DNA from 3 places in the Azospirillum sp. ST 5-10 genome. Region 2 is predicted to be linked to each of the others. Evidence: riboswitches for the same ligand, from Rfam matches in the RefSeq annotation. Region 2 holds a riboswitch; each other region holds the start of a gene.
The links. A riboswitch is a leader RNA that binds a small molecule or an ion and turns the genes downstream of it on or off. The one in region 2 is predicted to bind cobalamin.

Region 1 (3,268 bases), on a different contig from region 2:
CGAGGGCGGCGGCCGTCAGCCGCCCGAAGGGGAAGGCCACGCCCAGCCAGCCGGGACGCGCGCCGAGCGCCGCGCGGGCCGGGCGCACCGGCGGCGCCGGGTCGTCGAGCGGGGCGAGGCCGGCGACGCGGGTCCGCAGCCCGGCCGCTCCGCACGCCGCCACCAGCCCGGCCATGCGCCGCGGCGGTTCCGCCAGGGCGGAGCGCAGCTCCAGGAAGGCCGTGGCGGCGGCGGCCGCGGTCGCCACCAGGGCGTCGGGCGCGCACAGGCCGAGCGGCACGGCGTCGGCCAGGGCGCCGCCGGCCGCCACCCGGAAGCGCGCGCCGTCCGGCGTCGCGACGGCGTCGAAGCGCAGGTCGGCGCGGCTGTCGGCGAGGTGGGCGCGGCCGCCGCCGTCGATCACGAAGCCGAACTTGGGCGGCAGGCGGTGCAGGCCGGCATCGGCCGCCAGGCGCGCGTCCAGCGCCAGCGCCAGCGGCCGCACGTCGAGCAGCGCCTGCCCGTCGATGCCGGCGGCGGGGGCGGACAGGACGTTGCGCACCGCCTCGCTGGCCGCATCCGCCGCCACCAGGCCGAGGGCCCCGAGGACCTCCGTCACCGCCGGCATGGACGCCGTCCGCACGCCGCGGATCTGCAGGTTGCCGCGGTGGCTGAGCTCCAGCAGGCCGTTGCCGTGGCCGGCCGCGAGGGCGGCGACGCGCCGCGCGGCGGCGGCGGGCAGCGCGCCGGCCGGCACCCGCAGGCGCACCAGCAGCCCGTCGCCCACCGCCATGGGCGCCAGCACGCCGGGACAGGCGCCGCGCCGTCGCGGCCGGGACGCCGCGGTCGGGCCGGTCATGACGATCTCTCCCCTCTCCTTGGACAGCCGCATGGATCAGCCGGCGAGCGCCGCCTCCACCGCCGCGCGGTCCAGCCCGGTCTCGCCGATCACCACGAGCCGGCCGACGCGCGGCTCGCCCGGCGTCCACAGCCGGTCGAAATGGGCCTGCACGCGGACGCCCACCCCCTGCACCAGCAGCCGCATGGGCTTGCCCGGCACGTCGACGAAGCCTTTCAGGCGCAGCACGCCGTGGGCGGCGGCGATGCCGCGCAGGCGCTCCGTCAGCGCCTCCGGATCGGCCTGCGGCGCCAGCTCGACGACGAAGCTGGTGAAGTCGTCGTGGTCGTGCTCGTCGGCGCCGTCGTGATGGCTGGGGCGGCGCGCCAGGTCGTCCTCCGCCGCCGCGGCCAGCCCCAGCAGGACGCGCGGGTCGGCGCGGCCGCCGGCGGTGCGCACCAGCTTGGCTTCGCGCGGCAGGGCGGCGCGGATCAGCGCCTCCACCCGGTCCAGCCCGGCCTCGTCGACCAGGTCGGTCTTGTTGACGACGATCAGGTCGGCACAGAGGAGCTGGTCCTCGAACACCTCCTCGATCGGCGTCTCGTGGTCGACGGTGCCCGCCTCCCGGCGCTGCGCCGCCAGCGCCGCCGGGTCGGGGGCGAAGCGGCCCTCGGCGGCGGCGGCCGCGTCGACCACGGCGACCACCCCGTCGACGGTGACCCGCGTCCGCACCGCCGGCCAGTTGAAGGCCTTGACCAGCGGCTTGGGCAGGGCCAGCCCGGACGTCTCGATCAGGATGTGCTCGGGCGGGGCGGGGCGGGCCAGCAGCGCCTCGATGGCCGGCACGAAGTCGTCGGCGACGGTGCAGCACAGGCAGCCGTTGGCCAGCTCGATCACGTCGTCGTCGCGGCAGCCCTCGACGCCGCAGGCGCGCAGGATCTCACCGTCGACGCCGACGTCGCCGAACTCGTTGACGATGAGCGCCAGCCGGCGCCCGTTCGCCTGCTCCAGCAGGCTGCGGATCAGGGTGGTCTTGCCGGCGCCGAGGAAGCCGGTGACGACGGTGGCGGGGACCTTCGCGCGAAGGGCAGCGGTCATGGGAGGCGTCTCCGGCGGGAGGAACGGTCGGCGCCGGCCGGCCACCGGCGCGCGGCGGACGGCGCCGCGCCCGCGGTCGGGTCCGCGGGCACGGCGGCCGGGAAGGGCCGCCCGACCATGGTCGGGGGGTCAGCGACGGGGAAGGGGCGCGGACGGCTGCCCGCCGGACGGCGGGAAGGCGCCCGGCGGTTCGGCTCCCGCCGCGGCGGCAGCGGGTCCGGTCGGGCGCACGGCAAGGGGCCTGCCGGCGAAAGCGGCGACACACGGCATGGGTCAACGTCCTCTCTCCGCCCACCCGGCGGGTTGGATTGATCGGACGATGGCAGGTTTCCTGGCTCGCGGGTCGCCGCCCGCCCCCCGACCTTCCCAGCCCCGCAGGGGGCCAGTGGTTTCGTGGAGGGTGGGCTCGCCGCTCACAGTTGCGGGGGCAGCCTCGGCTTCGGACGTCGCCGTCCTCACCGCGTTCCCTTTTACCCCCCGGACCCGACGGTTCGGGGGCACCATCGCCGCCACCATCGCAGGCCCCGCGGCGGATTGCAAGAGCCGGCGGAGCGGCCGGCAGGGTCACCGCACTTGAATTTGGCTCTTGTGGCGGACGCTGGAATTCTCCCTCTCCCGGGGCGGGGGAGGGCAAAACAACCAAATGCGATCACCCTGCCCGGCCGCTCCCGGCGGCCGCCCCGCCGTCACGCCAGCGGGCCGGTCTGGAACAGGGACACGCGCACGCCGCCGTGCGACGCCGTGACGGCCGGCGGCGCGAAGGGCAGGCCCGACGCCTTGGCGAGCGACGGCTCGCTCGTCACCAGCCCCACCCTCCAGCCGGAGAACCGGGACAGGAGCGTCTGCCCGAGGGCGTGGTAGAGGGCGTGCAGGGGCTTCTTGTCGCCGATGCGGGTGCCGTAGGGCGGGTTGACGATGACGAGGCCGGGCGGCCCCTCCGGCGGGACGAGGTCGCTGACCGCGTGCTGGCGGAACTCCGTCAGCCCGGCGACGCCGGCCCGCTCCGCGTTGGCCCGGCTCATGGCGATCGCGCCGGCGTCGCGGTCGCTGCCGTGGAAGCGGACGGCCGGGACGGTCCCGGCCGCGGCGCCGGCGCCGGTGCCGCGCAGGCGCTGCCAAGCCGCCGCGTCGAAGGTCGCGAGCCGTTCGAAGGCGAAGCGCCGCGACCGGCCGGGGGCGAGGCCGGCGGCGATCTCGGCCGCCTCGATGACGAAGGTCCCCGACCCGCACATCGGGTCGACGACGGGCTCGCCGCCGTCGTAGCCGCACTGGCGCAGGAACAGCGACGCCAGGGTCTCCCGCATCGGCGCCTTGTGCACGGCCTCCTTGTGGTTGCGCTTGTGCAGGGACTCG
Region 2 (3,268 bases):
ACCAGCGCGGCGCCGCACCGCACCAGCCGGAAGCGGAAGGCGCCGGCGGCGGCGAGCGGGTCGGCCTCCTCCGCTCCCCAGGCGGCGGCGATGCGCGCCCGCACCGCGGCCGGGGCCAGCCGCCGGTAGTCGACGAGGCTCAGCGCCGCGGCGGGCGGCGCCCCGGTGAGCGCGCGCATCAGCGACGCGCCGTCCGCCGGGACGGCGTCGACGGCGTAGCCCGCCCCCGCCAGCGCGCCGAGGATGGCGAGCACGCTCTCCGGCGTGTCGAGGCCGACCGCCCGGCCGACACCGCCGCCGCCCAGGCCGCCGCTGGGATAGTCGGAGAGGACCAGCGCCACCCGCCGTTCCGCGCGCGGCGTCCGTCCCAGGCGCACCCAGGCGGCGGCGCGGTCGGCCGCCGCGGCGACGCGGTCCGCCACCGGGCGGCTGGCGATCTCGGCGTACTGCAGCGCCGGGTCCGCGGTCCGCGGGGCCTTGAAGGCGACGGCGCCGGCGAGGATGCGGCCGTCCATCTCCGGCAGCACGACGTTCATGGCGAGGTCGGCCGGGCCGAGGCCGCGGGAGGAGGCGCGCCACGCCTCCTCGCCGCCGGTGGACAGCACCACCTGCAGGACGGGCACCCCGGCGGCGTCGAGAGGCGAGCCGTCCTGCTCCGGCAGCCGGGCCGAGAAGCCGGTGGCGTTCACCACCACCGCCGGCGCCAGCGCCCGCAGGGTGCGGCGCATCCAGGCGGCGGCGTCCGGCTCCTTCAGGCTGGACACGTGGAAGAGACGGGGGGCCAGGCCGCGCGCGGCGAGCGCGTCGGCCAGGGCGTGCAGGGGGGCGAGGTCGCCGGCCTGGAGATAGGCCCGGTAGCACACCAGCGCCGCCGCCGGCGCCGCCGCGTCGACGGCGCCGCGCCAGCCGTCGTAGGCGCCGAAGCGCGGCACCGGCGCCGGCTCCGCGAAGGCCAGCGGGCGGCCGGCCAGGGTGGCGGCGCAGGCCAGCAGGCCGGCCATGTTGGCCGGCCCGCCCTCGGCGAAGTAGCGGTGGAGGCGCCGGGACTCGGCGGCGGGCAGGGTGCCGTAGCCCTCCAGGCCGGGGTCGGGCCGGGCGTCGCCGGGCAGCACGGCCAGCGGCACCCCGGCCTCGCGGCAGGCGGCGGCGACCGCCTCCAGGCCGTAGCGCCAGTAGCCGGCGCCGCCCATCAGGCGCAGCACCACCAGCCGGGCCGCGCGGATCACCCGGTCGACGTAGAGGTCGACCGACAGGGGATGGCCGAGCTCCCCCAGGTTGGCGAGGCGCAGCGAGGGCAGCCGGTCGCGCCCGGCGGTCCAGGCCGCGGCCAGGGCGCCGAGGTCGCTGTCGGAGAACGAGAGGACCACCAGGTCCGCCGGCGCGTGGCCGAGATCGACGGCCTGCGGCCCGGCGTCCAGGTCCTCCTGGCGCGCGGCGAGCAGATGCATGGCTCAGCCGGCGGCGCTGGCGGGGGGGTTCGGGACGGCCGGGGGAACGGCCGGGGGAACGGCCGACGGATCGGCGGCGGGCGGCATCGCGGGCTCCTTGTCTCCGCCACACCCGGCGGGCTGGATCGATCGGCGATGGCAGGTTTCCTGGCTCGCGGGTCGTCGCCCGCCCTCCGGCCTTCCCGGCCGCTTCCGGCCAGTGGCGTCGTCGAGAGGGGGGCTCGCCGCTCACAGTTGCGGGGGCAGCCGCGGATTCGGTCGGGCCGACCTCACCGCGTTCCCTGTTCCTCCGGACCGGCCGGTCCGCAGGCACCATCGCCGCCATCTATGCCGCACCCCCGGCGAATTGCAAGCGCGCCGGCGCCGCCCTCCTCAGGGCGGCGGATCGCCGTCCCCGCCGCCGCCGCTTGCGGCGGGCGATGCCGCGCCGGGACCCGGGGAGCGCCGCAGCCGCACGGTGTAGGTGAAACGGTCCGCCGGCAGCACGCTGATGGCGATCTCGATCACCCGCTCCTGCGGGTCCAGGTAGCGCCTGGTCAGCTCCAGGCCCCGCGCCCCCGGCTCGACGCCGAGATGGGCGGCGACGGCGGCGGGCACGCCGACCGCCCGGATCTCCTGCCGGATCTCCTCGACGCAGACGCCGAAGCGCTCCTCGATCAGGTCGCAGACCAGCCCGGGATAGCGCCGGACGACCCGGCGGATGTCGGCGTAGGCGCTGTCGACGTACACGTCGGTCCAGCAGACCGCCAGGTCGGTCGCCGGCTCCAGGCGGCGCTGCGCGATGTGCAGCCAATGACGGCCGGGGCGCCCGTCCAGGCGGGCCGCCAGCGCCTCGTCGGCCACCACGTCCTCGATCCGCTCGACGGCGCGCCTCGCGTCGCCGGCGAACTGCATGATGTCGTCGATGGGGGTCACCGTCTGCCGGAAATGGGTGCCGGCGCGCACCGCCTCCACCCGGGTGCCGAGACCGCGGTGGCGGGACACGAGGCCCAGTTCCTCGAGATGGTCGAGGGCCGCCCGCACCGTCGCCCGGCTGACCCCGTGCTGCTGCGCCAGCTCCACCTCGCCGGGCAGCAGCGAGCCGACCGGCCACTGGCCGGAGCGGATGGCCTGAACCAGCACCTGGGCTAGCGCCGCATACCGAGTCTTCATCCCAACACCCCGCCATCGCCGGTCCACGCCATGGAAAACATGCTTGACAAGCCCATCATACGTCCCCCTAATTGTCCGAACAAGTGAAGTTGTACGGACAACTGGCGGCGCCGGGGCCGGAGCCGCCCACCGGGAGGGAAGAGATGTCCGGAAGCCACTCCGACACCGCTGCGCACGAGGCGGCCGACAGCGCCGACCGTTTCGATTTCGGTGCGCGCGTGCGCGATCTCGCGGTCTGGCAGCGGGTCGGGCTGTTCTGGTGCGCCATCGCCTACACCGTGTTCCACCTGGTGGTGCTGAACTTCGTAGCACTCGACGAATGGCTGTTCCGGGCCGTCCATGTCAACGCCGGCGCCGGCATCGCCTTCCTGCTCTACGCCACCTGGAGCGGCGAACGCCGCCGCGGCATCCCGGCGCGGGACGGGCTGGCGGCGCTGGCGGCGCTGGGCTGCACCGCCTACATCGCGGTCGAGCTCGACGCGCTGATCATGCGCACCGGCGTGATCACCACGCCGGCCGACTTCGCGGTCGGCTTCGTCGGCACCCTGCTGACGATCGAGTTCGCGCGGCGCACCGCCGGGCTGGTGCTGCCGCTCCTGGCGGCGGTCTTCATCGCCTACGCCTTCGCCGGCCCCGTCATGCCCGGGGTGCTCCATCACAGGGGCTTC
Region 3 (3,268 bases), on a different contig from region 2:
GCCAGCCCAGCACCTCGCGGGCGGCGGCGATGTCGGGACGGCGCTGCTTGGGGTCGTCGCGCGGCAAGGGCCGGTGGACGAGCCGCGAGCGCGAGCCGGTGAGGGCGATCACCGTCTCGGCCAGCTCGCGGATGGTGAACTCCCCGGGATTGCCGATGTTGATCGGCCCGGTCACCGCCGCCGGGCTGGCCATCAGCGCCAGGAATCCGTCGATCAGGTCGTCGACGTAGCAGAAGGAGCGGGTCTGCGAGCCGTCGCCGTAGATGGTGATGGGCTCGCCGCGCAGCGCCTGCATGATGAAGTTGGACACCACGCGGCCGTCGTTGGGGTGCATGCGCGGGCCGTAGGTGTTGAAGATCCGCACCACCTTGATCTCCAGCCCGTGCTGGCGATGGTAGTCGAAGAACAGCGTCTCGGCGCAGCGCTTGCCCTCGTCGTAGCAGGCGCGCGGGCCGATCGGGTTGACGTGCCCCCAGTAGCCCTCCGGCTGCGGATGGACGAAGGGATCGCCGTAGACCTCGCTGGTGGAGGCCTGGAGGATGCGCGCCTTCAGCCGCTTGGCAAGTCCCAGCATGTTGATGGCGCCGAGCACCGAGGTCTTGGTGGTCTGCACCGGGTCGTGCTGGTAGTGCACCGGCGAGGCCGGGCAGGCGAGGTTGTAGATCTCGTCCACCTCGACGTAGAGCGGGAACGTCACGTCGTGGCGCATCGTCTCGAAGCGCGGATGGTCCAGGAGGTGGGCGACGTTGCTCCGAGAGCCCGTGAAGTAGTTGTCGACGCACAGGACTTCGCAGCCCTCGGCCAGAAGGCGCTCGCAGAGGTGCGAGCCGAGGAAGCCGGCCCCGCCGGTCACCAGTACGCGCTTGGACGCTGTCTGTCTCACGGTGATCCCTCGTCGGATGGTCGCGGCCGCTTTGCGGGTGGACCGCGTGGGCGTGGATAGTCCGGGAATACTCCCGTCCCGTTGTCCAACACTTCAGGATCACGTGGGGTTCAATGTACCTATGGTCTAGCCCGGTTGCGCCGCCGCGGCCGGGGCGGCTGCCGCCGCCCGGACGACCGGCTTGGCCGGCGCGCCGCGGCGTCCTTGCCTCTTGGCAAGCCCGGCCGCCTGGGCTAAAGCTCCGTCCGACGGTTTCCGCGCGAGCGGATGAAAAGGGAACGCGGTGAAGCCCCGGGCGGGGCCGATTCCGTGGCTGCCCCCGCAACTGTAAGCGCAGAGCGCCCCGCCAGACAGGCCACTGGGAAACTGGGAAGGCGGCCGGGGTGCAGCGACGCGCGAGCCAGGAGACCTGCCGTCGAAGCGCGTCACGCGACCGTCGGACGGGGTGTTCCGGTGGGACGGGAATCGCCGCTTGAGCGGTCCGTTGTGCGGTGGCGCCACCCGGGGGGTGGATCGCGGCATCGGATCTCGTCCGAGCGCACGCGTGCGGCGTGGTCCCTCCCTGGACCGTGTAACACCGTGTCAGGGAAAGCCCCGTCGCATGACGTCTCGTCTCTTCCGTTCCGCCGGGCTGTCCGGCGTCTCCGTCGCGGCCCTGTTCGCCACCCTTCCCGCCGCCGCCCAGGATGTGGCGGAGCCCGTGGTGGTGCCGGACGTGGTGGTCAGCGCCACCCGCCTCGCCACCGCCCCCGACAAGGTGGGCAGCTCGGTGACCGTGATCTCCGGCGAGTCCATCGAGGAGGGCGGCAAGCCGGAGCTGTTCGACGCGCTGCAGGGTGTGCCCGGCGTCAGCCTGTCGCGCAACGGCGGGATGGGCGCCACCTCGACGGTGCGCCTGCGCGGCGCCGAATCGGCGCAGACCCAGGTGCTGATCGACGGCGTGCTGGTCAACGACCCGGCCAACGCCAACGGCGAGTTCGACTTCGACGCCCTCGCCGTCACCGGCATCGACCGGATCGAGGTGCTGCGCGGGCCGCAGAGCGCGCTCTACGGCAACGACGCCATGGGCGGCGTCATCAGCGTCGTCACCAAGCGCGGGCGCGGGCCGCTGAAGGTCAGCGGCCTGGCCGAGGCCGGCAGCCACAACACCTGGCGGCTGTCGGCCGGGGCGAGCGGCGGCACCGAGCGCTTCGGCTACGCCGTCAACGCCACGAGCCTCGGCACCGACGGCTTCTCCGCCTTCCCGGGCGGGGACGAGGCGGACGGTGCGCGCAACCGCGCCCTCACGGCGAAGGTCGGCGCCGACCTCACCGACACCTGGACGGTGGACGTCGCCGCCGGCATCTTCGACCTGCGCAGCGACTACGACGAGACCAGCCGCGACGCGCCCTACGTCAAGGAGAAGACGCTGCGCTACGGCAAGATCGACAACACCGTCTTCCTGCTGGACGGCCGGCTGGAGAACGTGTTCACCCTGTCCGGCACCTCCACCGACCGCTCCTTCGACGAGCCCGGCGGCTACATCCCCCACAGCAACTACAGCGGCAGCCGCTGGACCGCGGAGTACCGGGCCAACTATCAGGTCGACGACACCGACGTGCTGACCGTCGGCGCCCTGCACGAGGTGGAGAGTGCGCGCATCGTCAACGAGGACGGCGGCGTGCGCACCGTCGGCGTCGACGACAGCGTCGACACCAACGCGGTCTACGGCCAGTACCTCCTGGGGCTGTGGGACGACCTGTCGCTGACCTTCGGCGTCCGCCACGACCGCAACGAGGAGTTCGGGCCCAAGACCACCGTCCGCACCGCCGCCGCCTACGCCATCGACGGAACCGGTACGACCCTGCGCGCCAGCATCGGCACGGCCGGCAAGGCGCCGACCCTGTTCCAGCTCTACGACCCGACCTACGGCAACCCCGGCCTGTCGCCGGAGAGCAGCGTCGGCGCCGACGCCGGGGTCGAGCAGACCTTCCTGGGCAAGCGGGCGACGGTCAGCGCCACCGTGTTCTGGAACCGCTTCAGCGACCTGATCGCCTTCGACGACACCTACCAGAACATCGAGGACGCCCGCACCTGGGGCGTCGAGAGCGCCGCCGCCCTTAAGGTGTCGGACGCGCTGCGGCTCACCGCCTCCTACACCTTCCTGCGCGCCGAGAACCTGTCCACCGGCCGCGAGCTGCCGCGCCGGCCGCACCATCAGGCGAGCCTCGGCGCGGTCTGGCAGGTGACCGACGCGGCGCGGGTCGGCGGCACCCTGCGCTTCGTCGGCGAGCAGCTCGACAGCACCTACACCAACATCCGCAACGACGCCTACACCGTCGTCGACCTGCAGGCGAGCTACGCGGTGACCCCGGCGGTGTCGGCGTTCGGCCGCATCGAGAACCT

Region 1: another riboswitch for cobalamin. It lies ahead of cobW (cobalamin biosynthesis protein CobW); the one in region 2 lies ahead of cobN (cobaltochelatase subunit CobN).
Region 3: another riboswitch for cobalamin. It lies ahead of ACSBPG_RS19175 (TonB-dependent receptor plug domain-containing protein); the one in region 2 lies ahead of cobN (cobaltochelatase subunit CobN).

Annotation. Positions count from the first base shown of each region.
Region 1 is NZ_JBPJSP010000002.1:412,003-415,270, forward strand. It holds gene cobG (precorrin-3B synthase) at 1-838, opposite strand, end outside; gene cobW (cobalamin biosynthesis protein CobW) at 875-1,915, opposite strand; cobalamin riboswitch at 2,220-2,435, opposite strand; gene ACSBPG_RS04245 (THUMP domain-containing class I SAM-dependent RNA methyltransferase) at 2,602-3,268, opposite strand, start outside.
Region 2 is NZ_JBPJSP010000003.1:349,687-352,954, forward strand. It holds gene cobN (cobaltochelatase subunit CobN) at 1-1,448, opposite strand, end outside; cobalamin riboswitch at 1,569-1,780, opposite strand; gene ACSBPG_RS05920 (GntR family transcriptional regulator) at 1,821-2,600, opposite strand; gene ACSBPG_RS05925 (TRAP transporter permease) at 2,744-3,268, shown strand, end outside.
Region 3 is NZ_JBPJSP010000017.1:131,407-134,674, forward strand. It holds gene ACSBPG_RS19170 (UDP-glucuronic acid decarboxylase family protein) at 1-883, opposite strand, end outside; cobalamin riboswitch at 1,116-1,314, shown strand; gene ACSBPG_RS19175 (TonB-dependent receptor plug domain-containing protein) at 1,485-3,268, shown strand, end outside.